DNA from 2 places in the Kitasatospora sp. NPDC048407 genome. Region 2 is predicted to be linked to the other one. Evidence: predicted binding sites of a transcription regulator. Region 2 holds the regulator's gene; the other holds the start of a gene.
The links. Region 2 encodes HrcA, which represses chaperone genes, less so after heat shock. Its sites were predicted from a motif close to TTNGCACTCNGNNNNNCNGAGTGCNAA; they were not measured.

Region 1 (14,908 bases), on a different contig from region 2:
CGGCACCGCCGGCAGCGGCGACGTCCTGTCCGGCCTGGCCGGTTCCCTGCTCGCCACCGGCCTGACCCCGCTCGACGCCGCCTCCGCCGCCGCGTACCTGCACGGCCTGGCCGGGCGGCGCGCCGCGGGAACAGGCGCCCCGATCACGGCGCTCGACCTCGCCGAGGCGCTGCACCCCGTCTGGCAGTCGCTGACCGGCTGACGCCCTGTCCGGGGCCGGGAGGCGTACCGCCGCCGTCCCGGCCCCGGCCCGGTCGACGACCGGTTGACACCCCGTTCGGAACCGGAACCCGCTCCACCGCGTGGAGACACCGGAAGGGAAAGGGCGTACAGGTGGACGGGCGACTGCACCCCGGTCGGCCGCGCCCCTGATGGGGGGACCGGCGGGGGTCTGGGAGACTGATACGCGATGACGACTGCGAACACCACCGGGACACCCGCACTGACCGAGGGGGTCCGTGCCGAGGCGACCATCGACCTGGCCGCCCTGCGCGACAACCTGGCCGCCCTGCGCGCCCGCACCAACGGCCCCGAGCTGATGGCCGTGGTCAAGGCCGACGCCTACGGCCACGGAGCGCTTCAGTGCGCCCGCGAGGCGATCGCCGCCGGCGCCGGCTGGCTCGGCACCGCCACCCCGCAGGAGGCGCTCGCACTGCGCGCCGCCGGGATCCGCCCCGAGCAGGCCCGCATCCTGTGCTGGCTGTGGACGCCCGGCGGCCCCTGGGAGCAGGCGCTGCGCGAGTCCGTCGACATCTCGATCAGCGGCCAGTGGGCGCTGGACGAACTCCTCGCCGCCGTTCGAGCCACCGGCATCCCGGCCCGGATCCACCTCAAGGCCGACACCGGCCTCGGCCGCAACGGCTGCCAGCCGCACGACTGGGCCGACCTGGTCGACAACGCCGCCAAGGCACAGGCCGACGGCCTGCTGCGGGTGGTCGGCGTGTGGTCGCACTTCGCCGCCGCCGACGAGCCCGGCCACCCCTCCATCCAGGCCCAGCTGGACTCCTTCGCACAGGCGCTGTCGTCCGCCGAGCGGGCCGGCCTCGACCCCGAGGTGCGGCACCTGGCGAACTCCCCGGCCACCCTGCTGCTCCCGCAGTCGCACTACGACCTGGTCCGGCCCGGCCTCGCCATGTACGGCCTGTCGCCGGTGCCCGAGGTCGGCACGCCCGCCGATTACGGCCTGCGGCCCGTCATGTCGCTGACGGCCCGGCTCGCGCTGGTCAAGCGCGTCCCCGGCGGCCACGGCGTCTCCTACGGCCACCACTACGTCACGCCCGGGGCCACCAACCTCGGCCTGATCCCGCTCGGCTACGCGGACGGCATCCCCCGGCACGCGAGCAACACCGGGCCGGTGCAGATCGGCTCCGGCCGCTACCGGGTGGCCGGCCGGGTCGCGATGGACCAGTTCGTGGTGGACCTCGGTGGGGACACGCCCGAGGTCGGCGAAGAAGCCCTGCTGTTCGGCGCCGGCGACCGGGGCGAGCCCACGGCCGAGGACTGGGCGAAGGCTTGCGGGACGATCGCGTACGAGATCATCACCCGGATCGGGGGGCGGGTGCCCCGGCGGTACGTGGGTGGGGTGCGGTAGTGGCTGTCTTCGGTAGGGCGCGCTCACGTGCAACTGGCTGTCAGTGGCGCGATCTTTCCCACGTTCGCCTTCCGCTTCGCGCAGTTCCACGCGCCCCCGTTTTCGCACCCCTCCGCGCCCGTGAGTTCACCAAGAATGGCTGAGCCGTCGGGGGTCTCCAGGGCCGGGCTGATCGGGATATCGCTCGGGGTGCTCGCCGCCGGGGCCGCTGCCGGGGTGGCGGTGGAGCGGATGACGGTGGGGCGGGCGATGCGTCGGCGGGCCCGGGAGGAGCTGGATGCGGCGGCCCCGTTCGGGTCGTTGCGGGGTGCGCCGCGGCGGGTGCGGGCCGATGACGGCACCGAGTTGTACGTGGAGGTGGACGCCGCCGACGGCCCCGGGCCGACCGTGGTGTTCTGCCACGGGTACTGCCTGAACCAGGACAGCTGGCACTTCCAGCGGGCCGCGCTGCGCGGTGCGCTGCGGGCGGTGTTCTGGGACCAGCGCAGCCACGGCCGTTCCGAGCGGTCCCGCTCGTACCTGAACGGTGAGCCCGCGTCGATCGATCAGCTCGGCGGCGACCTGCGGGCGGTGCTGGACGCGGTGGTGCCGGACGGGCCGATCGTGCTGGTCGGGCATTCGATGGGCGGCATGACGGTGATGGCGCTGGCCGCCCAGCACCCGGAGCTGTTCGGGCCGGACGGCCGGGTGGTCGGGGTGGCGCTGATCGGGACGCTGGCGGGTGGCTGGGACTCGGTGACGCTGGGCCTGCCCGCCGCCGGGGCGAGCCTGGTCAAGCGGGTCGCGCCCGGTGTGGTGCGGATGCTGGGCCGGCAGGTCGAGCTGGTGGAGGCGACCCGGCGCTGGGGTTCGGACCTGACGGCGGTGTTCTACCGGCGGTTCTCGTTCGGCGGCAAGGACGTCGACCCGGCGGTGGTGCGGTTCGCCGAGCAGCTGCTGGACGCCACTCCGATCGACGTGGTCGCGGAGTTCTACCCGGCGTTCTCGGCGCACGACAAGCTGGCCGCGCTGGCCGGGCTGGACGGCGTCCCCACGCTGGTGATGGCCGGCGCGAAGGACCTGATCACCCCGCCCGAGTACTCCGAGGCGATCGCCGCCGCGCTGCCCGGTGCCCGGCTGGTGCTGGTGGAGGACGCCGGCCACCTGGTGATGCTGGAACGCCCCGAGCTGGTGGACGGGGAACTGGTCGCTCTGCTGGAGCGGGCCGCCGACCGGGCCGGCACCGGCCCGCTGCCCGCCGCGCTGCGCGAGCCCGAGGGTGACCGGCCGGAGGGCTGAACGGGCGTCCGGGTGTGGCACCGTAGGGGTGGCCGCAACGATCGAAGAAGGACGCCATGGGTTCGCAGACCATTCTGACCGTCGCCACCGCGGAGCGGATGACCGGCATCGGCCGGCGGCTCGCCGCCCTGCTGCGCCCCGGCGACCTGGTGCTGCTGTCGGGGGAGCTGGGCGCGGGCAAGACCACGCTGACCCGCGGCCTGGGGGAGGGCCTGGGGGTGCGCGGCGCCGTCACCTCGCCGACCTTCGTGATCGCCCGGGTGCACCCGTCGCTGACCGGTGGCCCCGCGCTGGTGCACGTGGACGCGTACCGGCTGGGCGGCGGCCTGGACGAGATGGAGGACCTCGACCTGGACGTCTCGCTGCCCGAGTCGGTGATCGTCGTCGAGTGGGGCGAGGGCAAGGTCGAGCAGCTCTCCGAGGACCGGCTGGAGGTCCGGATCGAGCGGACCCTGGGCGGTGCGGAGGCGGACGTCACCGAGGAAGCGGACGGGCGGCGGGTCACCGTGACGGGGCTGGGCGGTCGCTGGGTCGACGTGGACCTCACCGTATTGGGTGACAACTGAGCCGGTTTCCCGACAGCGTGTCGGTAAATTGTTGCGGCCCGGCCGGTGGGCGTGATGGGATGGCGGCAGCAGGTTAGGTGTACCTAACTAGGGAGGCGCCCCATGGCGAGCACCACCCCCCGGACCGACCGCCGTCCCGAACCGGCCGACGCGGCACGCGTCGAGGCTTCGCGCGCCAAGGCCTCGCGCACCGACGCGCCGCAGGAGCCCGTGCCGATGCGGGTGCTGCTGGCGTCCTGCCGGGCCGCCGAGGCGGTCTCCACCCCGCCGGAGCGCCACGCCGCGTAGCGTTCCGGGTCACCGTCAGGCGACCACGACCACCCGGGTGCCGTTCGGCGCGAAGTCCCACAGCGCCTGGCCGTCCGAGCGGGACGCCCGGATGCCGCCGGTCTTGGTCTTCGGGTCCACCGACGGCGCGGCGGCGTTCTCGTCCACCAGCGCGCTGAAACCGAACACCGTGCCCTGCTGCTGGGTGAACCGCACCACATGCTCGATCTGCCGGCCGTCCGTGCCGGTGCCCGCCGCCGTGCGGCTGTAGACCGTGTACGCGCCCGGGTTCGGCAGCGCGCTGCCCGGCGTCACCTTGAACGTGCCGACCACCTGCTCCGGCTTCTTCGGGTCGACCAGCCACACCTGGCGCTCCTTGAGCGAGAACACCACTCGCAGGCCCGCCCCGGAGTCCGCCGGCAGCGGGGGAGCGGTCGGCCGCTCGCTCGGCGAGCTCGCCGAGGGGGCCGCCGCCGGGGCGCTCGCCGAGGCCGGGGTGGCCGCCACCGCCCGGGACGCGGCGCCGTTCGCCTGGAACGCCAGCAGCCCGATCACCGCCATGGCGCCCAGGGTCAGCCCGCCGACCACCACACCAGGACCCAGCTTCGCCACGGTCTGCTCCTCAACGCTCCGTCTCACGTCCGAGGCCCATCGTGCCAGGTCCGCGACGCCGCTTCGGCCTCTTCCGATCGTGTGTTCCCGGCCGGTGCGGGCACCCTCGCCGGACCCTCTAACCTTGAACGCGTGCTCCTCCTCGCCTTCGACACCGCCACCCCCGCCGTCACGGCCGCCGTCCACGACGGCGAACGCGTGCTCGCCGAGTCCTACGAGGTCGACGCCCGCCGGCACGGCGAACTGCTGCTGCCCACCATCGGCGCCGTGCTGCGCACCGCCGGTGTGGACAAGCGGCAGCTCACCGACCTCGCGGTCGGCGTCGGCCCCGGCCCCTACACCGGCCTGCGGGTCGGCCTGGTGACCGCCGCCGCGCTCGGCGACGCGCTCGGCCTGCCGGTGCACGGCGTCTGCACCCTCGACGCGATCGCCCACCAGGCCCGCACCGAGGGCCTGGACGAGGCGTTCTCGGTGGCCACCGACGCACGCCGCAAGGAGGTCTACTGGGCCTCCTACGACGCGTCCGGCACCCGGATCTCCGGGCCCTCGGTGGACCGTCCGGCGGAGATCGAGCCCGGCGGGCGGACGGTCGGCGCGGGCGCGCTGCTGTACGGCCTGCCGGCGGCGAGCGGCCCCGAGCACGTGTCGGCCGGCGCGCTCGCCGACTTCGCGGTCCGCGAGCTGGCGGCCGGCCGCGAGCTGCTACCGAACGCCCCGCTGTACCTGCGGCGCCCGGACGCGCAGGTGCCGGCCGGCTACAAGGCGGTGCTTCCGGCGTGACGCGCACGGGACTCTCCGGCCGTGGCTAGGTTCTCGCTGCGTCCCATGCGCTGGTGGGACATCGAGCCCGTCATGGCGCTGGAGCACCTGCTGTTCCCCGACGACGCCTGGTCGCGCGGGATGTACTGGTCCGAGCTGGCCGAGGCGCACCCGGGCGGCAGCCGGCACTACGTGGTGGCGGTCGGCGAGGACGACACGCTGGTCGGCTACGCCGGGCTGATGGTGGTCGGGGCGGACGGCGACGTGCAGACCATCGCGGTGGAGGCCGGGCACCAGGGGGCGGGCCTCGGGGCGATGCTGCTGACCGAGCTGATCGAGGAGTCGGTCCGGCGCGGCTGCGCCGAGCTGCTGCTGGAGGTGCGGGTGGACAACCTGCGCGCGCAGCAGCTGTACGAGCGGTTCGGGTTCGAGCCGGTCGGCATCCGGCGGGGCTACTACCAGCCCGCCAACGTGGACGCACTGGTGATGCGTCTGGACCACCTGGCAAGCGATGCAAGCGATCTGAAGGATCATCACAATGGCTGACGAACCGCTCGTCCTCGGAATCGAGACCTCCTGCGACGAGACCGGCGTCGGCATCGTCCGCGGCACCACGCTGCTCGCCGACGCGGTCGCGTCCTCGGTGAACGACCACGCCCGGTTCGGCGGCGTCGTCCCGGAGATCGCGAGCCGGGCGCACCTGGAGGCGATGGTCCCCACCATCCAGCGCGCGCTGGACACCGCCGGCATCAAGGCGAGCGACCTGGACGGCATCGCCGTCACCGCCGGCCCCGGCCTGGCCGGTGCGCTGCTGGTCGGCGTCAGCGCCGCCAAGGCGTACGCGTGGGCGCTGGACAAGCCGCTGTACGGCGTCAACCACCTGGCCTCGCACATCTGCGTCGACCAGCTGGAGCACGGCCGGCTGCCCGAGCCGACCATGGCGCTGCTGGTCTCCGGCGGGCACTCCTCACTGCTGCTCAGCAGTGACATCACCTCCGACGTGCGGCCGCTCGGCGCGACCATCGACGACGCGGCCGGCGAGGCGTTCGACAAGGTCGCGCGCGTTCTCGGCCTGGGCTTCCCCGGCGGGCCGGTGGTGGACCGGATGGCCCGCGAGGGCGACGGCAAGGCGATCGCCTTCCCGCGCGGCCTGAGCAGCGCGAGCGACCCGGCGTACGACTTCTCGTTCTCCGGCCTGAAGACTGCCGTGGCGCGCTGGGTCGAGGCCAAGCGGCGGGCCGGCGAGCCGGTGCCGGTGGCGGACGTCGCCGCGTCCTTCCAGGAGGCCGTCACCGACGTGCTCACCCGCAAGGCCGTGCGGGCGTGCAAGGACAACGGCGTCGACCACCTGATGATCGGCGGCGGCGTCGCCGCGAACTCCCGGCTGCGCGAGATGGCGCAGCAGCGCTGCGACAAGGCGGGCATCGTGCTGCGGGTGCCGCGGCCGGGCCTGTGCACCGACAACGGCGCGATGGTGGCCGCGCTCGGCGCCGAGATGGTCTGGCGCGACCGCACCCCGTCGGCGTTCGACCTGTCGGCGGACTCCTCGCTGCCGGTCACCGAGACGCACGTGCCGCACACGGACTTCCACGCGCACGCCGCCGAGGCGCTGAAGTGACCCTGGCGGCCATGTGGGAGGCCCGCGCGGCCGACGGGCGGGGGAGCGAACTGCACGCCTGGGCGCGGGAGTTCGCGCTCCCCGCGGTGCGTGGGGCGGCCGGCCTGGAGCGGGTCGAACTGTTCACCGCACCCGGTGACCGGGTGCTGATGATCGCGCTGTGGACGGGCGAGCCGCAGCCCGTCCCGGCGCCCCCGGCGGGGCTGCTGTCCCGGCCGGTGCACCACTGGACCTTCACCCGGACGGACGTCGGGTAGGCAACCGCGGGGCAGGTAGCGTTCGTCCTGAACATCGACACGCCTGTAGAGCTGAGAGCGGGGGACACCGGTGAAGAAGAGGGCCCGGATCGGGTACGGGTTGGGCGCGCTCGCCGTGCTGCTGGCGGCCAGCGGGTGCGGCAGCTCCGCGCCCGCCACGAAGTCCGCAGCCCCCGCGCAGCCCTCCGCCGCGTCCTCGGGCGGCTCGTCCGCCCCCGCGTCGGCGCCCGCGCAGGACACCGCCGGGGACGCCGCATGGGCGAAGTGGGGCCTCAAGCCGATGGCCAAGGCGCCCGCGGCGCCCGCCGACAAGCCGATCAAGCTGACCAAGACCGGCACCGTGCCGGTGTTCAGCGAAATCCCCACCCAGGACAAGGTCGTCTTCATCACCATCGACGACGGGGCCGAGAAGGACCCCAAGTTCGTCCAGATGCTGACCGACCTGAAGGTGCCGATCACGATGTTCCTGACCAAGGACATCGTCAAGAACGACTACGCCTACTTCAAGCCGCTGCAGGCGCTCGGCAACACCATTCAGAACCACACCGTCGACCACCCGGTGATGAGCAAGATCCCGGCCGCCAAGCAGAAGTCCGAGATCTGCGACGACCAGGCCGCCCTCACCGAGCAGTACGGCACCGCCCCGTACCTGTTCCGCCCGCCGTTCGGCGACGGCGCCAACACCCCCACCCTGAACACCTCGGTGCAGGAGTGCGGCCCGCGCGCCATCGTGCTGTGGCGCGAGTCCATGCAGATCCACGACATGCAGTACCAGTCCGCCGACAAGAAGCTGAAGAACGGCGACATCATCCTCGCCCACTTCCGCGGCCCGTCCGAGCTCAAGGGCGAGAGCATGACCTCGATGTTCGGCGAGATGCTCGCCCGCATCCAGGAACAGGGCTTCGCGGTCGCCCGCCTCGACGACTACATCGCCAAGCCCGTCGGCTGACCCAGCATCATCACCGGGCCGGCCTCGGTACGGGCGACGATCACCGTCACCGAGTTCGGCCCGGACGGCTTCAGCTGCCGTCGCAGCTCCTCCGGCACCACCGACGCCCCGCGCTTCTTGATTACCACGGTGCCGATCCGGCGCTCCTTCACCAGCGCCTTCAACTTCTTGACGTTGTACGGCAGTACGTCGGACAGTTCGTAGGCGTGCGCGTACGGCGTCGGGTGCAGCTCGTCCGAGGTGACGTACGCGATCATCGGGTCGAGCAGCCGGCCGTTCGTCAGCCGCACCACCTCGGCGACCATCCGGCCCCGGATCACCGCGCCGTTCGGCTCGTACAGGTACCGGCCCACCGCGCCCACCGGCGGATCCGGCAGCGCGCCGCCCGTCAGCGAGTGCGGGCCCGGCAGCACCGTCGCCCGGTACGGCTCGGCGGCCCCGGTGCCGAACCACAGCACCGCCTCCTTCACCTCGCCCCGGTCCGACACCCACTCCGCCTCGGCACCCTCCGGCACCAGCTCGTGCGGGATCCCCGGCGCCACCTTCAACGCGCCGAACGGGGTGCGCCGGGCCGCCTCCACCGCCCAGGACAGCGGCGGCGAATACGCCTCCGGATCGAACACCCGCCCGCGCGAGGTGCGCCGCGCCGGGTCGGTGAACACCGCGTCGAAGCCGTCCGTGTCGATGTCCGCGACGTCCGCGCAGCGCACCTCCACCAGCTCCGCCACGCCCAGCGCCGCCGCGTTCGCCCGCGCCACCTCGCAGGTCAGCTCGTCCCGGTCCACCGCCAGCACCGCGATCCCGGCCCGGGCCAGCGCGATCGCGTCCCCGCCGATCCCGCAGCACAGGTCCGCCAACCGCTTCACCCCGAGCGCCGCGAACCGACCCGCCCGCCACTCGGCGACACTGCGCCGGGTCGCCTGCTCCACCCCGTTCTGGGTGAAGTACATCGACCGGGCGTCCGCCCCGAACTTCGCCTCCGCCCGTTGCCGCAACCGCGCCTGCTCGAACGCGGCCCGCACCAGCTCCGCCGGGTAATCCCGCCGCAGCCGGGTCGCCAGCGCCAGCTCCTGGTCCGCCGTGAACTCCCGCAACTCCGCCAGCAGCGCCTGCCCCTGCTCGGTCAGCAGCGCCCGGAACGACTCGATCTCCACACCACCATTGTCCCCGCCCCGCTCGCCCCGTGATCAACCCGGAAGGATCAGAGGCGCAGCACCGAGTGCGCCGCCACCGCCAGCAGCGGCCCCACCGTCAGCAGCGCCAGCGGTGCGATCCGCAGTCCCCGCCGGGCCGGCAGCACCAGGCCGGTCGCCAGCACCATCAGCGCGAGCAGCAGTCCCGACGCGGCCAGCATCAGCGAGAACGCCCCGAGCACCTGCCCCGGCGGGCCGAAGACCGAAGGGTCGGCGACCCACACGTAGCTGAACTTCGCCCAGGTCAGCATGCCCGGCAGCATGGCCAGCAGCGGCACTTCCGCGGCCACCATCCACACCGCGTGGAACACGTCCTGCCCTGCGGGGCGTCGAGTCTTCGTCATGCGCCGATCCTGGCGCCCGGGCCGGCGCCGCCGCCTGAGTACCGGCACTCAATCGGGGGGTGTGGTGCCGACATCCGACACGGCGTCATTGGCACTCTGGTTGACTGAGTGCTAACGGCGACCTAAGGTCGTTCCTGGCACTCCCCCCAGGGGGAGTGCTAACGCGAAGATGCGTGCCTGACCCCCGCGACGGCAGCTGCGCACCCTCGCCCACCTACCTGATAGACAACCCCGTAATCTCCGAAGGGGAGCTCGGACGTGACCACCAGCAGCAAGGTTGCCATCAAGCCGCTCGAGGACCGCATTGTGGTCCAGCCGCTCGACGCCGAGACCACCACCGCCTCCGGCCTGGTGATCCCGGACACTGCCAAGGAGAAGCCCCAGGAGGGTGTCGTCCTGGCTGTCGGCCCGGGCCGCTTCGAGGACGGCCAGCGTCTGCCGCTCGACGTCGCCGTCGGTGACATCGTCCTGTACTCGAAGTACGGCGGCACCGAGGTGAAGTACCAGGGCGAGGAGTACCTCGTCCTCTCGGCTCGCGACGTTCTCGCCATCATCGAGAAGTAAGACGTCCCCAGCCCGCCCCGGATCCGTGTCAGCACTGACAGGGGCCCGGGGCGCGGTTGTTGCTCCACGTACGCAGACCACACCCTGAGGAAACGGGACCATGGCGAAGACCCTGCAGTTCAACGAGGATGCCCGCCGCTCGCTGGAGCGCGGCGTCAACAAGCTGGCCGACACCGTCAAGGTGACCATCGGCCCCAAGGGCCGCAACGTCGTCATCGACAAGAAGTTCGGCGCCCCCACCATCACCAACGACGGTGTGACCATCGCCCGCGAGGTCGAGCTCGACGACCCGTACGAGAACCTCGGCGCGCAGCTGGTCAAGGAGGTCGCCACCAAGACCAACGACGTCGCGGGTGACGGCACCACCACCGCCACCGTGCTGGCCCAGGCCCTGGTCAACGAGGGTCTGCGCAACGTCGCCGCCGGCGCCGGCCCGGCCGCCCTGAAGAAGGGCATCGACAAGGCTGTCGCCGCCGTCTCCGAGCACCTGCTGTCGGTCGCCCGCGAGATCGAGGGCAAGGACGACATCGCCGCCGTCGCCTCCCTCTCCGCGCAGGACACCCAGGTCGGCGAGCTGATCGCCGAGGCGATCGACAAGGTCGGCAAGGACGGTGTCATCACCGTCGAGGAGTCGAACACCTTCGGCGTCGAGCTCGAGTTCACCGAGGGCATGCAGTTCGACAAGGGCTACCTGTCGCCGTACTTCGTCACCGACGCGGAGCGCCAGGAAGCCGTCCTGGAGGACCCGTACATCCTGATCAACCAGGGCAAGATCTCCTCGATCCAGGAGCTCCTGCCGCTGCTGGAGAAGGTCCTGCAGGCCGGCGGCTCCCGCCCGCTGCTGATCATCGCCGAGGACGTCGACGGCGAGGCGCTGTCCACCCTGGTGGTCAACAAGATCCGCGGCACCTTCAACGCGGTCGCGGTCAAGGCCCCCGGCTTCGGTGACCGCCGCAAGGCCATCCTCGGCGACATCGCCACCCTGACCGGTGGCCAGGTCATCTCCGAGGAGGTCGGCCTCAAGCTCGACCAGGTCGGCCTGGACGTGCTGGGCTCCGCCCGCCGCATCACCGTCACCAAGGACGAGACCATCGTCGTCGACGGCGCCGGTGACTCCTCCGAGGTCGCCGGCCGCGTGGCCCAGATCAAGGCCGAGATCGCCAACACCGACTCCGACTGGGACCGCGAGAAGCTGCAGGAGCGCCTGGCCAAGCTGGCCGGTGGCGTCTGCGTGATCAAGGTCGGCGCGGCCACCGAGGTCGAGCTCAAGGAGCGCAAGCACCGCCTGGAGGACGCCATCTCCGCGACCCGCGCCGCGGTCGAGGAGGGCATCGTCGCCGGTGGTGGCGCCTCGCTGGTGCACGCCGCGAAGGTCCTGGAGGACGGCCTCGGCCTGTCCGGCGACGAGGCCACCGGTGTCGCCGTGGTCCGCCGCGCCCTGGTCGAGCCGCTGCGCTGGATCGCCCAGAACGCCGGCCTCGAGGGCTACGTCATCACCTCCAAGGTCTCCGAGCTCGAGCCGGGCCAGGGTTACAACGCCGCCACCGGCGAGTACGGCGACCTGGTCAAGGCCGGCGTCATCGACCCGGTCAAGGTCACCCGCTCCGCCCTGGAGAACGCCGCCTCCATCGCCTCCCTCCTCCTCACCACCGAGACCCTCGTGGTCGAGAAGAAGGAAGAGGAAGAGGGCGCGGGCCACGGCCACTCGCACGGTGGGCACGGCCACAGCCACTGAGCGTCTGCTGACAGCTAGGCGTTAGGGGCAGCAGCCCCAGGGGCGCGAGGAACTGCGCGACCGGCCATGCACTCTCGTAGTGCGAGGCTGGGACCGCCGGTTCCTCGCGCCCCTTTCGCGTGGGCGGAGGCGGGTGGGGCTGGACGATGGTGGTCGAGTGCGGACGGTGCACGGCTGGTCGCGCAGCTCTCCCCCAGCCCTTGGGGGCTGGGAGGTACCCCCACGCGCCCCTGATTGCGCACCCTCCCGCTCCCCTGGATTCGCACCCTCACTCTCCCTCTAAGGTTGATGGCGTGATCGAAGCCCGCCACCTCCGTGTTCTGCATGCCGTCGCCCGGACCGGGTCCTTTTCTGCTGCGGCGCGGGAGCTGGGGTGCACTCAGCCTGCGGTGAGTCAGCAGATGAAGGCGCTGGAGAAGGCGGTGGACACCCCGCTGGTGGTGCGGTCGGGGCGGGAGATGCAGCTGAGCGAGGCCGGGCGGGTGCTGTTGAAGCATGCGAACGGGATCCTCGCGGGGCTGTCGGCCGCGGAGGAGGAGGTCGCGGCGATCGCGGGGCTGCGGGCGGGCCGGGTGCGGCTGGTCTCGTTCCCGACGGCGAGTTCGACGCTGGTGCCGCGGTCGGTGGCGCAGGTGCGGGCGGCGCACCCGGGGGTGCGGGTCTCGCTGGTGGAGGCGGAGCCCCCGCAGGCGTTGGCGATGCTGCGCGGCGGGGAGTGCGAGGTGGCGCTGGCGTTCCGGTACCCGGATTCGCAGGGCGGTCTGAGCCTGCCGTCCCCGCATGCGACGCTGCGCGAGGCGCGCGCGGAGGCGACGTTGGAGGCGGCGGCGACGGCCGCGGCGAACGACTGGTCGGAGCTGGTGGTGCGGCCGCTGCTGGACGATCCGCTGGTGGGTCTGGTGCCGGCCGGGCATCCGCTGGCGGGCCGGGGCGAGGGCGAGCCGGTGGATCTCGCGGAGTTGGCGCAGGAGCAGTGGATCGCGGGCTGTCCGCAGTGCCGGGGGCACCTGGTGGAGCTGTGCACGGACGCGGGCTTCGCTCCGTCGATCGAGTTCGCCACCGACGACTACCCGGCGGTGGTGGGCCTGGTGGGCGCGGGTCTGGGGGTGGCGGTGCTGCCGGGGCTGGCGCTGGAGTCGGTGCGGCATCCGGGAGTGGTGGCGGTGCCGGTCCGGGTGGCGTCGGGTGAGCCCGCGCGGCGCGAGGTGGTGGCGTTGACCCTGCCGGACCTGGCGGGGGTTCCGGCGGTGGAGCTGATGTTGGACCAGCTCGCGGCGGCGGCTGCGGCCCGCTGAGGCGTTCGCGGAAGGGTCCGGGAACGGACGCGGCGCCGGCCTGGGGCGGGGCGCCGCAGCGTATACGAAGAAACGTTTTTTCAGTTACTCGAAGAGTCGGTGCGGCGGCAGGGAGTACGCGCGGCCGCTCACCGGGTGCTCAGTGGCGGACGGTCTGCGGCATCGCCAGCGGGACCTGGACCAGCCGGTTGCGGGAGCGGCCGAGCAGCTCCTCGCGCTCGTCCTCCGTCATGCCGCCCCACACCCCGTAGGGCTCGCGGACGGCCAGGGCGTGGGCCGCGCACTGGGCGCGTACCGGGCAGCGCATGCAGACCTCCTTGGCGCTCGCCTCGCGGGAGGTCCGGGCCGCGCCGCGTTCGCCCTCGGGGTGGAAGAACAGCGAGCTGTCGACGCCGCGGCAGGCGGCGGAGAGCTGCCAGTCCCAGAGGTCTGCGTTGGGGCCTGGGAGGCGGGAGAAATCTGCCATGGCTCATTCCCTTCGAGGGCGCGGGACCTGGCGGCTCGGCCGTGGTTGTCCGGCGAGGCTGCGCGGGACCGATACGGACACCTGGAAATATGACTTACACCCAACTACACGGACAAGTCACCCACAGACCGACACAACAGTCAATGACCTAACGGAAGCTATAAAAACGGACAAACGGTGCAATAGGTTTTAAGTCGCACCCTTCCCCGATCGGATGTCCGAAGGGGCGCGGGTCCCGGCCGGAAGGCGTGCGTGGCGCGGGCACCGCGCGCGAGCTGCACAAAAGTGCGGCGTGTGCACCGCGAGGTGGCTCTTGTGTGATGGGTTGGCCACGTACAGTGGTGGAGATGGACCTGAAGCCGTAACTCATTCGAGTGACGGTCGTTGGATGTACGGAGGCGGTCAGCAGGCGCGGGACATCGGGATCGGTCGCGGAGCGAGGCGATCGGAACGGAGTCCGTCCAAGGCGGCCGTGTCGGAGAGGTTCGTACCAGCCAGGAGGCTCAACGTGACGCGGATCAGCTGCGGAGGACGGTCATGACATCCGTACTCGTCTGCGACGATTCCCCGCTCGCCCGGGAGGCGCTGCGCCGTGCGGTGGCGACCGTACCCGGCGTGGACCGGGTGACCACTGCGACGAACGGTGAGGAGGTCCTCCGCCGCTGGGTGGCCGACCGTTCCGATCTCGTTCTGATGGACGTTCGGATGCCCGGACTGGGCGGAGTGGAGACGGTCCGCCGACTGCTCTCGGCCGACCCGGGCGCCCGGATCATCATGCTCACCGTGGCCGAGGACCTGGACGGTGTGGCCCTCGCGGTCGCCGCCGGGGCCCGCGGCTACCTGCACAAGGACGCCTCGCGCGCCGAGCTGCGGGCCACCGTCACCCAGGCGCTGGCCGACCCGACCTGGCGCCTGGCGCCGCGCCGGCTGCGCAGCCCGGACATGGGCGCCGCACCGACCTTGACGGCCCGTGAGATCCAGGTGCTGGAGGGGATGAGCCACGGCCGCAGCAACGCGGAGATCGGCCGCGAGCTGTTCCTGTCCGAGGACACCGTGAAGACGCACGCCAGGCGGCTGTTCAAGAAGCTCGGCGCCTCGGACCGCGCGCACGCGGTGGCGCTCGGCTTCCGTTGGGGCCTGGTCCGCTGAGCGGGTGCGGCGACAACTGCGCTCGCTCGGACGTGTGACGTTGTGGTCCCGAGGCTGCACCATGGAGTAGTGGAGCACCTCGGGGACCAGCGGACAGGCAGGGGAGGCGGCACGGTGCACCCGGCGACGCATAACGTTCCGATGCACAAGTCCGGACGCGGTGCCGCGTTTTCCGGTCCGACCAGGCACCATGGACCGATGCATGACGACGAGGAGGCCGCCGGGACCGATCCGGCACAGCCCGCCCCCGAGGGTGCGGCTGCCG
Region 2 (14,908 bases):
AGGCGCTGACGCTGGCCGCCGGAGAGGTTGGTGCCGCCCTGCGCGACCGGGGCGTCCAGGGCCTCGGGGAGCTTCTCCACGAAGTCCTTGGCCTGGGCGATTTCCAGGGCGTGCCAGAGTTCCTCGTCGGTGGCCTCGGGCTTGCCGTAGCGCAGGTTCGAGGCGACGGTGCCGGAGAACAGGTACGGCTTCTGCGGGACGAAGCCGATGACCTCGGACAGCTTCTGCGGGTCGATGTCGCGGACGTCCACGCCGTTGATCAGCACCTCGCCACCGGTGGCGTCGAAGAGCCGAGGGACGAGTCCGAGCAGGGTGGTCTTGCCGGCGCCGGTGGAGCCGATCACGGCGGTGGTCTCGCCGGGCCGGGCGGTCAGGTCGATGCCGCGCAGCACGGGCACCTCGGCGCCGGGGTAGCGGAAGTCGACGCCGCGCAGCTCCAGCGTGCCGTGGGCGCGCAGTTCGGTGACGGGGGCGAGCGGCGGGACGACGCTGGAGGGAGTGCTCAGCACTTCCTGGATGCGCTCGGCGCAGACCTCGGCGCGCGGCACCATCATGAACATGAAGGTGGCCATCATGACGCTCATCAGAATCTGCATCAGGTAGGAGAGGAAAGCGGTGAGCGCGCCGATCTGCATGCTGTTGCTGTCGATGCGCTGCGCGCCGAACCAGAACACGGCGACGCTGGAGATGTTCACCACGCCCATGACGATCGGGAACATCAGCGACATCAGCCGGCCGACCCGCAGCGAGTAGTCGGCGAGTTCGCCGTTGGCGCCGGTGAAGCGCTGCTTCTCGTGGTTGTCCTTGACGAAGGCGCGGATGACCCGGATGCCGGTGATCTGCTCGCGCATGATCCGGTTGACCGTGTCGATGCGCTCCTGCATGCCGCGGAACTGCGGCCGCATCTTGCTGACCAGCACGGTGACGACGATGCCCAGCGCCGGCACCACGGCCAGCAGCAGGCCGGACAGCGGCACGTCCTGGTTGAGCGCCATGATGATGCCGCCGACGCACATGATCGGCGCGGCGACCATCAGCGTGAAGGACATCATCGCCAGCATCTGGACCTGCTGGACGTCGTTGGTGGTGCGGGTGATCAGCGAGGGCGCGCCGAACTGGTTGAGCTCGCGGGCGGAGAACTCCTGCACCTGGGAGAACACCCCGGCGCGCAGGTCGCGGCCGACGGCCATCGCGGTGCGGGCGCCGTAGTAGACCGCGCCGATCGAGCAGACGGCCTGGGCGAGCGAGACGCCGACCATCACGCCGCCGACCCGCAGGATGTACCCGGTGTCGCCCTTGAGGACGCCGCTGTCGATGATGTCGGCGTTCAGCGTCGGCAGGTACAGCATGCCGATGGTGGAGATCAGCTGGAGCAGTACCAGCACTGTGATGTCGCGGGAGTAGGGGCCGAGGTGGGCCCGTAGGAGTCTGAAAAGCACCGTGACACTCTCGTCGTCGAGTGGGACGCGCGCATCCCAAATTCGGGTACTTGTGAAAAAGCTTCACCCGTTGACCGGGCCTGCACTCTGAGCCTGCGCTGTGCCTGCACTTCCGCCCCGTGAGTGTGCCAGCTCACGTCACCCCCTTACGGAACGGCTTTTCACCCCCTAGGCTGCTGAATGCCCTCTTGTTACTCACCGGTTAAGTCGGTTGCCGGCCGCCCCCACGGCCGTCGCTTACCCACTCTCGGTCCACCCGTCCCCGGAGGTCCTCGTTGAGTTCCGCGCAGTCCATGATCGAGCGGCGCCCGCCCTCCGTGGCGCACCTTCTGCTCAGCAGGGTAAAGGCCACTCCGAACGGTGAGGCCTACCGATACCCGGTCCCGGTGGACGAGCAGGCCGCGGACAGCGCGCCGGGTGCGGAGCAGTGGCGGTCGCTGACCTGGGCGCAGGCGAACGAGCGGATCCGCGCGGTCGCGGCCGGCCTGATGGCGCTGGGCATCCGGGCCGAGGACCGGGTGGCGATCGCCTCCGCCACCCGGATCGAGTGGATCCTCGCCGACCTGGGCAACATGTGCGCCGGCGCGGCCACCACCACGGTCTACCCGAGCACCAACTCCGACGAGACTGCGTTCATCCTGGCCAACTCCGGCAGCCGCGCGCTGTTCGCCGAGAACGCCGGCCAGCTGCGCAAGGCCGTCGAGCAGAAGCCCGAGCTGCCCGCGCTGGAGTACGTGATCCTGTTCGACCAGGCGGGTGAGGACGCGCCGCAGGCCGAGGGCCTTACGGTGCTGACGCTGGCCGAGCTGGAGCAGCGCGGCGCCGCGTACCTGAAGGAGAACCCGGACGCCGTCGACAAGGCGATCGATTCACTGGACAAGGAACAGCTCGCCACCCTGATCTACACCTCCGGCACCACCGGCCGCCCCAAGGGCGTGCGCCTGGTGCACGATTGCTGGTCGTACGAGGGCGTGGCGCAGGAGGAGAGCGGGCTGCTGCGCTCGGACGACGTGCAGTTCATGTGGCTGCCGCTGTCGCACGTGTTCGGCAAGACGCTGATCTCCGGCCAGATCGCCACCGGCCACGTGATGGCGGTGGACGGCCGGGTGGACCGGATCATCCACAACCTGCCGGTGATCCGTCCGACCCTGATGGCGTCCGCGCCGCGGATCTTCGAGAAGGTCTACAACGGCATCGCCGGCAAGGCCCGGGCCGAGGGCGGCGCCAAGTACAAGATCTTCCTGTGGGCGGCGAAGGTGGCCCGCGACTACGCGCAGACCATCCAGGCCAACAAGATCGCGCACGGCCACGAGAGCGCCCCGCTGGGCCTGCGGCTGCAGCACGCGCTGGCCGACAAGCTGGTGTACACCAAGATCAAGGCGGCGTTCGGCGGCCGGCTGCGCGGCGCGGTGTCCGGCAGCGCGGCGCTCGCCCCGGAGATCGGCTACTTCTTCAAGGGCGCGGGCGTCCCGGTGCTGGAGGGCTACGGCCTGACCGAGACCTCGGCCGGTTCCACCGTGAACCGGGCGGAGGACTTCCGGGTCGGCACGGTCGGCCTCCCGCTGCCCGGCACCGAGGTGCGGATCGCCGAGGACGGCGAGATCCTGCTGCGCGGCCCGGGCGTCATGCGCGGCTACCACGAGATGCCCGAGCAGACCGCCGAGGTGCTGGAGTCGGACGGCTGGTTCCACACCGGCGACATCGGCGAGCTCGGCGCGGGCGGCTACCTGCGGATCACCGACCGCAAGAAGGACATGTTCAAGACCTCCGGCGGCAAGTACGTCGCGCCGAGCGAGGTCGAGGGCAAGTTCAAGGCGATCTGCCCGTTCGTCAGCAACATCCTGGTGATCGGCAACGGCCGCAACTACTGCACCGCGCTGATCGGCCTGGACGAGACGGTGATCATGCCGTGGGCGGCCGAGCACGGCATGGCGGGGAAGTCGTACGCCGAGGTGGTGGAGGCCCCGGCCACCGTGGAGCTGATCGACGGCTTCGTGAAGCGCCTCAACGGCGAGTTGCAGCGCTGGCAGACGATCAAGAAGTTCGCCCTGCTCCCGCGCGACCTGGACATCGAGCACGGCGAGCTCACCCCCAGCCTGAAGATCAAGCGCCCGGTGGTGGAGAAGACCTACGCCGACCGGGTGACCGCGATGTACGCGGGTGCCAACGAGGCCTGAGCACCCACGGTTCCGGTACGGCCTTCGGACTTTCGCGGGCCGTACCGGACAATGGGCGCATGCCCTCCGCACTTCCCGACGGCGAACCCGTGCCGTCCGACGGTTCGCTGCCCGCCCACGCCCTGGACGGACTCGGCGCCCGGCCGTTCGGTTTCTACCTGCACGTGCCGTACTGCGCCAGCCGCTGCGGCTACTGCGACTTCAACACCTACACCGCCACCGAACTGCGGTCCTCGGGCACCGTTGCCTCGCAGGACACCTACGCCGACAACGTGATCGCCGAGATCCGGCTGGCCCGGCGCATCCTCGGTGACGCCGAGCTGCCGGTGCAGACGGTGTTCCTCGGCGGCGGCACGCCCACCCTGCTGCCCGCCCGCGACCTGGTGCGGATGCTGGCCGCGCTGCGCGAGGAGTTCGGCCTCGCGGAGGGCGCGGAGGTCACCACCGAGGCCAACCCGGAGTCGGTGGACCCGGCGTACCTGGCCGAGCTGCGCGAGGGCGGCTACAACCGGATCTCCTTCGGCATGCAGAGCGCCCGCCCGCACGTGCTGCGGATCCTGGACCGCCACCACACCCCGGGCCGCCCCGAGGCGTGCGTCGCCGAGGCCCGCGAGGCCGGCTTCGAGCACGTCAACCTGGACCTGATCTACGGCACCCCCGGCGAGACCGACCAGGACTGGCAGGCCTCGCTGGACGCCGCGATCGGCGCCCGCCCCGACCACGTCTCCGCGTACTCGCTGATCGTCGAGGACGGCACCCGGCTGGCCGCCCGGGTCCGGCGCGGCGAACTGCCGATGATCGACGACGACGTGCACGCCGACCGCTACCTGATGGCCGAGCAGGCGCTCGCCGCCGCCGGGTACGCCTGGTACGAGGTCTCCAACTGGGCCACCACGCCCGAGGGCCGGTGCCGCCACAACGAGCTGTACTGGACGGGCGCCGACTGGTGGGGCGCCGGCCCGGGCGCGCACAGCCACGTCGGCGGGGTCCGCTGGTGGAACGCCAAGCACCCGGCCGCGTACGCGCAGGCGCTCGCCGAGGGCCGCACGCCCGCGCTCGGCCGCGAGGTGCTGGCCGGTGAGGACCGCCGGGTCGAGCGGATCCTGCTGGAGCTGCGCCTGGTCGAGGGCTGCCCGCTCGACCTGCTCACCGACACCGGCCGCAAGGCCGCCGACCGGGCCCTCGCCGACGGCCTGCTGGAGCCGGGCCCGTACGCGGACGGCCGGGCGGCGCTGACGCTGCGCGGCCGACTGCTGGCCGACGCGGTGGTCCGCGACCTGGTCGACTGAGCCGCGCCACCCGGTCCCGGGCGTCAACCTGACGATCGGGGAGTCGGGCGGGCGTGAAACGCTCCGGCGGGCTGCGGCCAAGTACTCGGTGAAGGGACCCGCCGGGTCCCCCGACCGAGGAGGGACGCATGCGCATCCGTGAGCATCCACGCCACGAAGCGCGACCCGAGGGCCGTCCACCGGAGCTGACCACTCCGGACGGCTTCGGCGCGTTCTACCGCCTGCACGTCAACGCCATACTCGACTTCGTCACCCGCCGGGTCAGCGATCCCCACCTGGCGGCCGACCTCACCGCGGACATCTTCGTCGCCGCGCTGGAGGCCGCCGGCAGCTACCGGCCCGAGCGCGGCACCGCGATCGGCTGGCTGTACGGCATCGCCCGGTACGTCATCGCGGGGTACCGGCGCGGCGACCACCGCGAACGCCGGGCGATCGGCCGGCTGTCCGGCCGCCGGCTGCTCGACGAGGAGGACATCCTCGCCCTGGAGGAGCGGATCGACGCCCAGCGGGCCGTCCGTGATCTCGCGCAGCGGCACGCCGGGCTCAGCGCCCCGCTGCGGGAGGTGCTCGACCTGGTCGTCATGGACGGCCTGACCACCGCCGAGACCGCGCAGGTGCTCGGCATCTCGCAGGCCACCGTCCGGGTGCGCATGCACCGCGCCCGGCGGCTGCTCGGTGCCGAACGCCGCCCCGCCCGCAAGGACCTGCCGAGGCCGGGCCCGCTGCTGCCCCGCCCCGCCGCCCCCGCCGACCCGATGATCGAGGTGGCCTCGTGACCAGCTCCGACCGAACCCCGTCCACCAGCAACTTCGAGCGCAGGCTCGGCGAGGAACTGGCCGTCCTCGCCGCCGAACGCGAGCCCGCCCGCCGCCCGGGACTGCTCCGCCGCCGCCCGGTACTGGCCGCACTCGCGGTCGGCGCGGCCGCCGTGGCCACCGCGCTGGTGCTGCCCGTGGCGCTCGGCGGCGAGCACGGCGGCACCGCCGCGTACGCGGTGACCAGGGAGCCGGACGGCACCATCGCGCTGCAACTGCGCGACCCGGCGGGCCTGCCGGACATGGTCGCCACCCTGCAGCGGTACGGCGTGCCGGCGGCCGGGATCGAGGAGGCCAGGACGCCCGAGGAGTGCACGCTGCCGGAGCCGGCCGGGACCCGCGCCCAGCCCGACCTGGTGCAGCCCGGCGACGGCCCCGGCATGGTGCGGATCGACCCCAAGCTCGTCCCGCCCGGCTCGACGGTGCTGCTGACCGCGGGCCGGGCCGAATTCCCCGGCGGGGCGTTCACCACCTTCCGGGCCGTGGTGGTGGAGTCCGTGCCCGACTGCGTGCCCGCGACGCGGATCGTGGTGGGGCAGGCAGTCGACCCGTCCGCCCTGCCGAGCCCGACGCAGACCGTCCTGCCGTCGGCGGTGTCGAGCTGAGTGGCTGTCAGGCAGTGCCGGACTGAGTGACGAAGTCGATCAACTCCTCGACCCGGCCGAGCAGTTCCGGCTCCAGTTCCTTCCAGCCGTCCACCGAGGCGAGGATCCGCTTCCAGGCGGCGGAGGTGTCCACCGGCCAGCCGAGACGGCGGCAGATGCCCTCCTTCCACACCTCGCCGCGCGGCACCTCGGGCCAGGCCGCGAAGCCGAGGCCGGCCGGTTTGACGGCCTGCCAGATGTCGACGTACGGGTGGCCGACGACCAGCACGTGGTCGCCGGTCACCTGTGCGGCGATCCGGTGCTCCTTGGTGCCGGGCAGCAGGTGGTCGACCAGGACGCCCAGCCGGCGGCCCGGGCCGGGGGCGAACTCGGCGACGATCGCGGGCAGGTCGTCGACGCCCTCCAGGTACTCGACCACCACGCCCTCGATCCGCAGGTCGTCGCCCCAGACCCGTTCGACCAGTTCGGCGTCGTGCCGGCCCTCGACGTAGATCCGCGACTCGCGGGCCACCCGGGCGCGCGCCCCGGGCACCGCTATCGACCCGGACGCCGTCCGCCCCGGCCCGCGCCGCGGGGCCGGTCCGGTCGGCCGGACCAGCGTCACCACCCGTCCATCCAGCAGGAATCCGCGCGGCACCAGCGGAAACACCCGGTGCTTGCCGAACCGGTCCTCCAGCGTGACGGTGAATCCCTCCGCGGTCCGTTCGCACCGCACCACCGCCCCGCAGAACCCGGTCGCCGCATCCTCCACCACCAGATCCCGCTCCGCCGCCACCTCCGGCGCGGGCTGCTGCCGCTTCCACGGCGGGGTCAGATCCGGCCCGTACTCCCTGCTGCGCATGCCCCGCAGTCTACGAAACCGCCCCCGACGGTCCGTCAGCCGAGGTACGGCGCGGCCGTCGACAGCACCTCGGCGATCCGCTCCCCGACCGCCGCCCCGTGCGGCAGCGCCCGCACCTCCGCGCCGCCCCACTGCGGGCGCACGCCCCGGACCGCCAGCAGGTGCACCACCCGCAGCGTGCGCAGGGTGTTGGACACTTCGGCCGGCACCGGCCCGGGCTCTCCGCCGGCGAACACCTCGGCCACCGCGTCCAGCCAGCCGACGGCCTGGCACTCCGTCAGCTCGGGCCGGGTCAGGGTCAACGCGAGCGCGCAGCCGAGCCGGTCGTCCTCCATCGCGTCGAAGACGTGCCCGGTCGGGGCGAGCAGCCGGGCCGTGCCGAGCGCCAGCAGCGGCTCCGGGTCGACGTCCGGGTGCTGCCCGAACGCGCCCAGCAGGTCGGCGCCGTGCGCGACGGCGTGAAGCCAGCCCAGCGCGGGGTGGTGCCCGCGCAGGTCGGTCTCGGCGGGGTACCAGCGGGCGAACGCGGCGAGCCACTCGGCGCGCAGGCTGCCGGTTCGCACGATGCGGCCCAGGACCAGCGGCGCGAACGTCCGGGCCTGGATCTCGGGGTCCCCGAAGCGGTCCGCCATCGCGTCGCCGAGCGCCAGTCGGCGTTCCTCGGCCAGCCCGGGTATCCAGCCGGCCAGCCGGGAGTACGCGCGCTCGTCGCGCTCCACCGGGTCGGGCGAGCGCAGCGCCTCGCGGACGGCGGCCAGCTCGGCCTCGGACGGATCACGGTCGGGCAGGGCGGTCCAGTCGGTCACGGACGACCACCCTGGGGCGGAGCCTCAGTCGTCCAGGCCGGGGGCGCCCCAGACCGGGAACCAGCGGGAGAGGTCGGACTCGATGCGCAGGTCGTTGCGGAGCAGGTTGGAGATCTCGATCTCCAGGGGGTTGTTGCGCTTCTCCTGGCCGGGGAGCTTGCACATCGGGTAGAAGGTGCCGCGCTTGTACAGGTAGACCAGGCCCAGCGAGCGGCCCTCGCGGTCGCGGAAGGCGACGATCGAGCAGAGCAGTTGCGGGCCGAAGCCGTTGGCCTCCAGCTCGCTGTTGACCGCGTGCAGGTCGTTGACCAGGTCGGGGAGTTCGTCGGGGGTGTGGCGGGCGAGCAGCCAGGAGTAGCCGTAGTTGTCGCGGGAGGCTTCGACGGGGGTGCCGCCGCGTTCGGTGTCCGCGTCGAGCAGGGCCCGGACCTGGGACTGGACCTCGGCGAAGGCGCCGCCCTCGACGGCGGCGAAGCACACCGAGCCGAGGCCGGTGGGGAGGAAGCCGGTGGCGGCCTGCAGGGTGAGCGCGGCCGACGGGATGCCGAACAGCTGGTCGAGGTCCGGCTTCACCGGCTTGCTGCGGCCGAACAGGGCGTCCAGGAATCCCACGGGGCGAGCTCCTTGATCAAGGGTGGAAGGCGGTCACTGCCCGAGCAAGGCGGTCACTGCCCGAGCTGGGAGGAGATCTTCGACAGCTGTGCGAGCCGCTGCTCCAGCGACGGGTGGGTGGAGAACAGCTGCGCGGCGGTCTCCTTGGCGCTCAGCGCGGGCGCGAAGTAGAAGGCGTTGTACGGCTGGGCCTTGCGCAGGTCCTCGGTCGGGATGGCGGCGATCTGCCCGGTCACCTTGGTCAGCGCGGAGGCCAGTGCGCTGGGGCGCCCGGTCAGCTGGGCGGCGGCCCGGTCGGCGGCGAGCTCGCGGTAGCGGGAGAGCAGCCGGGTGAGCAGGAAGCTGATCGCGTACACCACCATCGAGACCAGCGGGACGATGATCATCGCGATCGCGGCGTTGGAGTCGTTGCTGTTCCGGTTGCCGCCGCCCATCATTCCGCCGTACAGCGCGATCCGGGTCATCGCGCCGGCCAGCACGCCGAGGAATCCGGCCACCGTCATCACCGCGACGTCGCGGTGCGCGACGTGCGAGAGCTCGTGGGCGAGGACGCCCTCCAGTTCCTCCGGTTCCAGCCGGCGCAGCAGGCCGGTGGTCACGCAGATCACCGCGTTTTCCGGGTTCCGGCCGGTGGCGAAGGCGTTGGGCATGTCGTTGTGGGCGACCGCGACGCGCGGCTTGGGCATGTCGGCGAGCGCGCACAGCCGGTCGACCGCGCCGTGCAGCTGCGGGAACTCCTCGGGGGAGACCGGGTGGGCGCCCATCGCCCGTTCGGTGATCTTGTCGGAGAACCAGAACTGGGCGACGAACAGGCCGCCGGAGATCAGCACCACCAGGGGCCAGGCACCGCGCAGCAGCACGATCAGCAACCCGGTGAAGCCGACATAGAGCAGGCCGATCAAGAACATGGTGGTGACCATCCGGCCGGTCAGGCCGCGGTCGGGGGTGAACCGGGAGTGCTGCCGTGAGGCCGACATCGCTGCTCCTCCTTCGCCGTCTTCGCCTTCGATGCTGCCACCGGCGGGGCCCGCAGGCACCATCCGAAACGATGGGAATCCGATGGGAATGCGGTCGCGTCGGCCCGCGGGAGCCGGTCGGCGCGGTTTTCGGTCGAGGATCACGTCGGCGGACCGTTCCTGCCATCAGGCCCGGGCCGTACACTGGCAGGTACGGTTCTGGCACTCTGCCCAGTTGAGTGCCAGAGAGGATCGACCACCGGTTCAACGGACGACGACGGAGGTGCGTGCACATGCCGGACGACGGCAAGCCCGACGGCCGCCTGATCGACACGCGCCCGTCCGTGCGCCCGTTGGACGAGCGACGGCTGGCCGTGCTCCGCGCGATCGTGCAGGACTACGTGGGCACCGAGGAGCCGGTCGGCTCCAAGGCCCTGGTGGAGCGCCACAACCTGGGCGTCTCACCGGCCACGGTGCGCAACGACATGGCCGCGCTGGAGGACGACGGGTTCATCCACCAGCCGCACACCAGCGCGGGCCGGATCCCCACCGACAAGGGCTACCGGCTGTTCGTCGACCGCCTCGCCGAGGTGAAGCCGATGACGCCCCCGGAGCGCCGGGCGATCCGGCACTTCCTGGAGGGCGCGGTCGACCTGGACGACGTGGTGGCCCGTACGGTGCGGCTGCTGGCGCAGCTGACCCGGCAGGTCGCGGTGGTCCAGTACCCGTCGCTGACCCGCTCCACCGTGCGGCACATCGAACTCGTCTCGCTCACCCCGACCAAGCTGATGCTGGTGCTGATCACCAACACCGGCCGGGTCGAGCAGCGGATGGTGGACTGCCCCGGCCCGGTCGGCGAGACCGTGCTGGGAGACCTGCGGGCCAGGCTGAACGGCATGGCGGGCGGCTGTCGGCTGCCCGAGGTGCCGACCCTCCTGGAGGACCTGCCGGCCAGTTTCGAGCCGGCCGACCGGCCCTCGGTCAGCACCGTGCTGACCGTGCTGTTCGAAACGCTCGCCGAACAGAACGAGGAACGGATCATGCTGGCGGGCACCGCCAACCTGACCCGGTTCAACCACGACTTCCCGCTCTCCATCCGTCCGGTGCTCGAGGCACTGGAGGAGCAGGTGGTGCTGCTGCGCCTGCTGGGTGAGACCGGGGACTCGGCGATGACGGTCCGGATCGGCCACGAGAACGCCTATGAAGGCCTGAATTCCACGTCGGTGGTCTCCGTCGGTTACGGTTCGGGCGACCAGAGCGTGGCAAAGCTGGGTGTGATCGGTCCGACCCGGATGGATTACCCGGGCACAATGGGGGCGGTGCGAGCGGTGGCGCGATACGTCGGCCAGATCCTGGACGAGTCATAACAAGGCTGCGTGAGACCGTCACGCAGTTCTCGCAAGCACTTCTAGAGGCGGAACAAACCGGAGCATTTGGTGGCCACGGACTACTACGCGGTACTCGGCGTCCGACGCGACGCGGGGCAGGACGAGATCAAGAAGGCGTTTCGGCGCCTCGCCCGTGAACTGCACCCGGACGTCAACCCGGACCCGAAGACGCAGGAGCGGTTCAAGGAGATCAACGCCGCCTACGAGGTGCTCTCCGATCCGCAGAAGCGTCAGGTGTACGACCTCGGCGGCGACCCGCTGTCGCCGAACGGTGGCGGTGCGGGCGGCTTCGGGGCCGGAGCGGCCGGCTTCGGCTTCTCCGACATCATGGACGCCTTCTTCGGCGCCGCGACCGGCCAGCGCGGCCCGCGTTCGCGCACCCGCCGCGGGCAGGACGCGATGATCCGACTGGAGATCACCCTGGAGGAGGCCGCGTTCGGCACCACCAAGGAACTCCAGGTCGACACCGCCGTCACCTGCACCACCTGTAACGGCGAGGGCGCCGCGCCGGGTACCTCCGCGCAGACCTGTGACATGTGTCGCGGCAAGGGCGAGGTCTCCCAGGTCACCCGGTCCTTCCTGGGCCAGGTCATGACCTCCCGGCCCTGCCCGCAGTGCCAGGGCTTCGGCACCGTCGTCCCGACCCCGTGCCCCGAGTGCGCGGGCGACGGCCGGGTCCGGGCCCGCCGCACCCTCACGGTGAAGATCCCCGCCGGTGTCGACAACGGCACCCGGATCCAGCTGGCCGGCGAGGGCGAGGTCGGCCCCGGCGGCGGCCCCGCCGGCGACCTGTACGTGGAGATCGCCGAGACCAGCCACGCCGTCTTCCAGCGCCGCGGTGACGACCTGCACTGCACCGTCACCATCCCGATGACGGCCGCCGCACTCGGCACCCAGGTGCCGCTGCAGACCCTGGACGGCCTGGAAGAGGTCGACATCCGGCCCGGCACCCAGTCCGGCCAGTCGATCCCGCTGCACGGCCGCGGCATCACCCACCTGCGCGGTGGCGGCCGGGGCGACCTGATAGTGCACGTCGAGGTGCAGACGCCCACCAAGCTCGACCCGGAGCAGGAGGAGCTGCTGCGGCGGCTCGCCATGCTCCGCGGCGAGGAGCGGCCGTCCGGCCAGTTCGCACCCGGCCAGCAGGGCCTGTTCTCCCGGCTGAAGGACGCCTTCAACGGCCGGTGAGACCCGTTCCTTTCCGGGCCGGGAGTGGTGCACGCCGCCGCTTCCGGCCCGGGTTTTTTTGTTGTTCTTTCCGCGAGAGGGTTCCTGTTCCGATGACCGCACCGGTGTTCGTCGTCGACGACCTGGCGGGCGCCGCCCCCGGCGCCACCGTCCGCCTCGACGGCCCCGAGGGGCGGCACGCCGTCGCCGTCAAGCGCCTGGAGCCCGGCGAGGCCGTCACCCTCGCCGACGGACACGGCCGCGGCGCGGACGGCACCGTCGTCGCGGTGCACGGCAAGGACGCGCTGGACGTGCTGGTCGCCGCCGTACGCGAGGAGGCCGCGCCCGCGCCCCGGATCACCGTCGTCCAGGCGCTGCCCAAGGGCGACCGCGGCGAACTCGCCGTCGAGACGATGACCGAGGCCGGCATCGACGCGGTGGTGCCGTGGGCGGCCTCCCGGTGCATCACCCAGTGGAAGGGCGAGCGCGGCACGAAGGCGCTCGCCAAGTGGCGGGCGACCGCGCGCGAGGCGGGCAAGCAGGCGCGACGGCTGCGCTTTCCCGAGGTGCACGACCTGATGACCACGCGGCAGTTGCTTCCGCTGCTGTCGAAGGCCACCTTCGCCGCTGTCCTGCACGAGGAAGGTTCGCTGCCGCTGGCCACGGCGGAGCTTCCCGCCTCCGGCGAGATCGTGCTGATCGTCGGGCCGGAGGGCGGGGTGTCGCCGGAGGAGATCGCGGCTTTCGCCGAGGCCGGGGCGAAGCCTTATCGACTCGGGCCGTCCGTCCTGCGCACCTCCACCGCGGGGGTCGCGGCGGGGGCGCTGCTGCTCGGGCGTACGGGGCGCTGGGGGTAAACGAACAGGGGCGCGTGGGGGTACCTCCCAGCCGAGGTCGCGATCACGTGCAAGTCATTGTCCTGCGCCGTGATCTCGCGGTTGGGCGCCTTCCGCTTCGCGCACTTCCCCGCGCCCCTGGTCGCGCTCCCTCTACTGTGGCCGGGTGACCGATTTGACGCGCGGATACCTGCGCCACCCCCACTTGCACGGCGACGTAGTCGCTTTCGTCGCCGAGGACGATGTCTGGCTGGCCCCTGTGGAGGGCGGGCGCGCTTGGCGCTTGACCGCGGATCAGGCGCCGGTGGGGGCCGTGCGGTTCTCGCCGGACGGGCGGACGGTGGCGTGGACGTCACACCGGGACGGGGCGCCGGAGGTGCATGTCGCGCCGGCGGCCGGTGGGCAGGCGCGGCGGCTGACGTACTGGGGGAGCCCGTTCACGGCGTTGGTGGGGTGGACCGGCGACGGCCGGCCGATCGCGATCACCACGGCGGGGCAGGAGACGATCCGTCGGACGTGGGCGTTCGCGGTGCCGCTGGACGGGGGCGAGCCGCAGCGGCTGCCGTACGGGCCGATCGGGGCGCTGGCGTTCGAGCCGGTGCCGGCGGGGGCGACGGGTGGGCGGGTGCTGCTGGGGACGCACAACCGGGAAGCCGCGCACTGGAAGCGCTACCGGGGCGGCCGGGCCGGGAAGTTGTGGATCGGGGCGGCCGAGTTCGAGCGGTTGCACGCCGAGTTGGACGGCCAGTTGGAGTGCCCGCTGTGGGTGGGTGACCGGGTGGCGTTCCTGTCCGACCACGAGGGTGTCGGGCGGCTGTACTCGAGCCTTCCGGACGGTACCGACCTGCGGGCGCACGGCCCGGCAGACACCGGGTTCTACGCCCGGCAGGCGTCCACCGACGGCACCCGGGTGATCTGGCAGAGCGCGGGTGACCTGTGGCTGCTGGACAACCTGGAGGGTGCCGAGCCGCGCCGGTTGGAGATCGACCTGGCGGGTCCGCGCAGCAGCCGCCGGCCGCATCCGACCCGGGCCGACGGGCAGGTGGAGACCGTCGCTGTCGACCGCACCGGCCGGGCCGCGGCCGTGGTGGTGCGGGGCACCGTGCACTGGGTGACCCACCGGGAGGGTCCGTCGCGGGTGCTGGACGAGACGCCGGGGGTGCGCAACCGCCTGGTGCGGGTCGTCCCCGGCGAGGACGGCGCGCAGGGCGTGGTGTGGGTGACGGACGCCGAGGGCGAGGACGCGATCGAGTACGCGCCCGCGGTGCTCGGCGCGGAGCGCCGGAGGCTGGCGGCCGGGCAGCTGGGCCGGGTGCTGTCGCTGACGGTCTCGCCGGACGGCCGGCAGCTCGCGGTGGCTTCGCACGACGGCCGGCTGCTGCTGGTGGCGCTCAGCGACGGCGCCGTGCACGAGCTGGCGCGCAGCGGCGAGGGCGAGGTCAGCGGGCCGGTGTTCAGCCCGGACTCGGGCTGGCTGGCCTGGTCGCAGCCGGTGCTCGGGCCGTGGTCGCTGCGCCAGATCATGCTGGCCGACCTGACCTCGCGGACCGTCAGCGAGGCCACCCCGCAGCGCTTCCACGACTATTCGCCGGCCTTCACCTCGGACGGCAAGCACCTGGCGTTCCTGTCGGTGCGCACCTTCGACCCGGTGTACGACGAGCACGTCTTCGACCTGTCGTTCCCCGGCGGCACCCGCCCGTACCTGCTGACGCTGGCCGCCGACACCCCGTCGCCGTTCGGGCCGCAGCGGGCCGGGCGGCCGGTCGGCGGCGAGGACGAGGAGAGCAAGGACGGCGACAAGAGCGAGTCGGCGACGCCCACCACGAAGGTCGATCTGGAGGGCCTGGCCGACCGGATCGTGCCGTTCCCGGTGGCGGCCGGGCGGTTCGGGGCGCTGCGCGCGGCGAAGGACGGCGTGCTGTGGGGCCGGATCCCGTTCAGCGGTGAACTCGGCGACAGCGCCGCCTCGTTGGACGA

Region 1: a site for HrcA is predicted at 9,523-9,549, ahead of groES (co-chaperone GroES). Genes of this name have one in related genera too.

What each region holds. Positions count from the first base shown of each region.
Region 1 is NZ_JBICXW010000027.1:58,111-73,018, reverse strand. Features, by position in the region: gene ACGFWJ_RS32485 (NAD(P)H-hydrate dehydratase) at 1-202, shown strand, start outside; gene alr (alanine racemase) at 410-1,591, shown strand; gene ACGFWJ_RS32475 (alpha/beta fold hydrolase) at 1,727-2,869, shown strand; gene tsaE (tRNA (adenosine(37)-N6)-threonylcarbamoyltransferase complex ATPase subunit type 1 TsaE) at 2,926-3,435, shown strand; gene ACGFWJ_RS32465 (hypothetical protein) at 3,538-3,723, shown strand; gene ACGFWJ_RS32460 (L,D-transpeptidase) at 3,739-4,314, opposite strand; gene tsaB (tRNA (adenosine(37)-N6)-threonylcarbamoyltransferase complex dimerization subunit type 1 TsaB) at 4,447-5,094, shown strand; gene rimI (ribosomal protein S18-alanine N-acetyltransferase) at 5,140-5,619, shown strand; gene tsaD (tRNA (adenosine(37)-N6)-threonylcarbamoyltransferase complex transferase subunit TsaD) at 5,612-6,691, shown strand; gene ACGFWJ_RS32440 (hypothetical protein) at 6,703-6,948, shown strand; gene ACGFWJ_RS32435 (polysaccharide deacetylase family protein) at 7,019-7,897, shown strand; gene ACGFWJ_RS32430 (methyltransferase domain-containing protein) at 7,873-9,051, opposite strand; gene ACGFWJ_RS32425 (hypothetical protein) at 9,099-9,434, opposite strand; gene groES (co-chaperone GroES) at 9,693-9,998, shown strand; gene groL (chaperonin GroEL) at 10,099-11,733, shown strand; gene ACGFWJ_RS32410 (LysR family transcriptional regulator) at 12,027-13,028, shown strand; gene ACGFWJ_RS32405 (WhiB family transcriptional regulator) at 13,168-13,494, opposite strand; gene ACGFWJ_RS32400 (response regulator transcription factor) at 14,032-14,643, shown strand; gene shbA (RNA polymerase sigma factor ShbA) at 14,842-14,908, shown strand, end outside.
Region 2 is NZ_JBICXW010000004.1:37,748-52,655, forward strand. Features, by position in the region: gene ACGFWJ_RS10270 (ABC transporter ATP-binding protein) at 1-1,439, opposite strand, end outside; gene ACGFWJ_RS10275 (AMP-dependent synthetase/ligase) at 1,715-3,616, shown strand; gene hemW (radical SAM family heme chaperone HemW) at 3,676-4,905, shown strand; gene ACGFWJ_RS10285 (RNA polymerase sigma factor) at 5,034-5,681, shown strand; gene ACGFWJ_RS10290 (hypothetical protein) at 5,678-6,325, shown strand; gene ACGFWJ_RS10295 (DUF3097 domain-containing protein) at 6,333-7,166, opposite strand; gene ACGFWJ_RS10300 (DUF2785 domain-containing protein) at 7,202-7,972, opposite strand; gene ACGFWJ_RS10305 (hypothetical protein) at 7,997-8,584, opposite strand; gene htpX (zinc metalloprotease HtpX) at 8,638-9,561, opposite strand; gene hrcA (heat-inducible transcriptional repressor HrcA) at 9,834-10,907, shown strand; gene dnaJ (molecular chaperone DnaJ) at 10,977-12,116, shown strand; gene ACGFWJ_RS10325 (16S rRNA (uracil(1498)-N(3))-methyltransferase) at 12,209-12,952, shown strand; gene ACGFWJ_RS10330 (PDZ domain-containing protein) at 13,098-14,908, shown strand, end outside.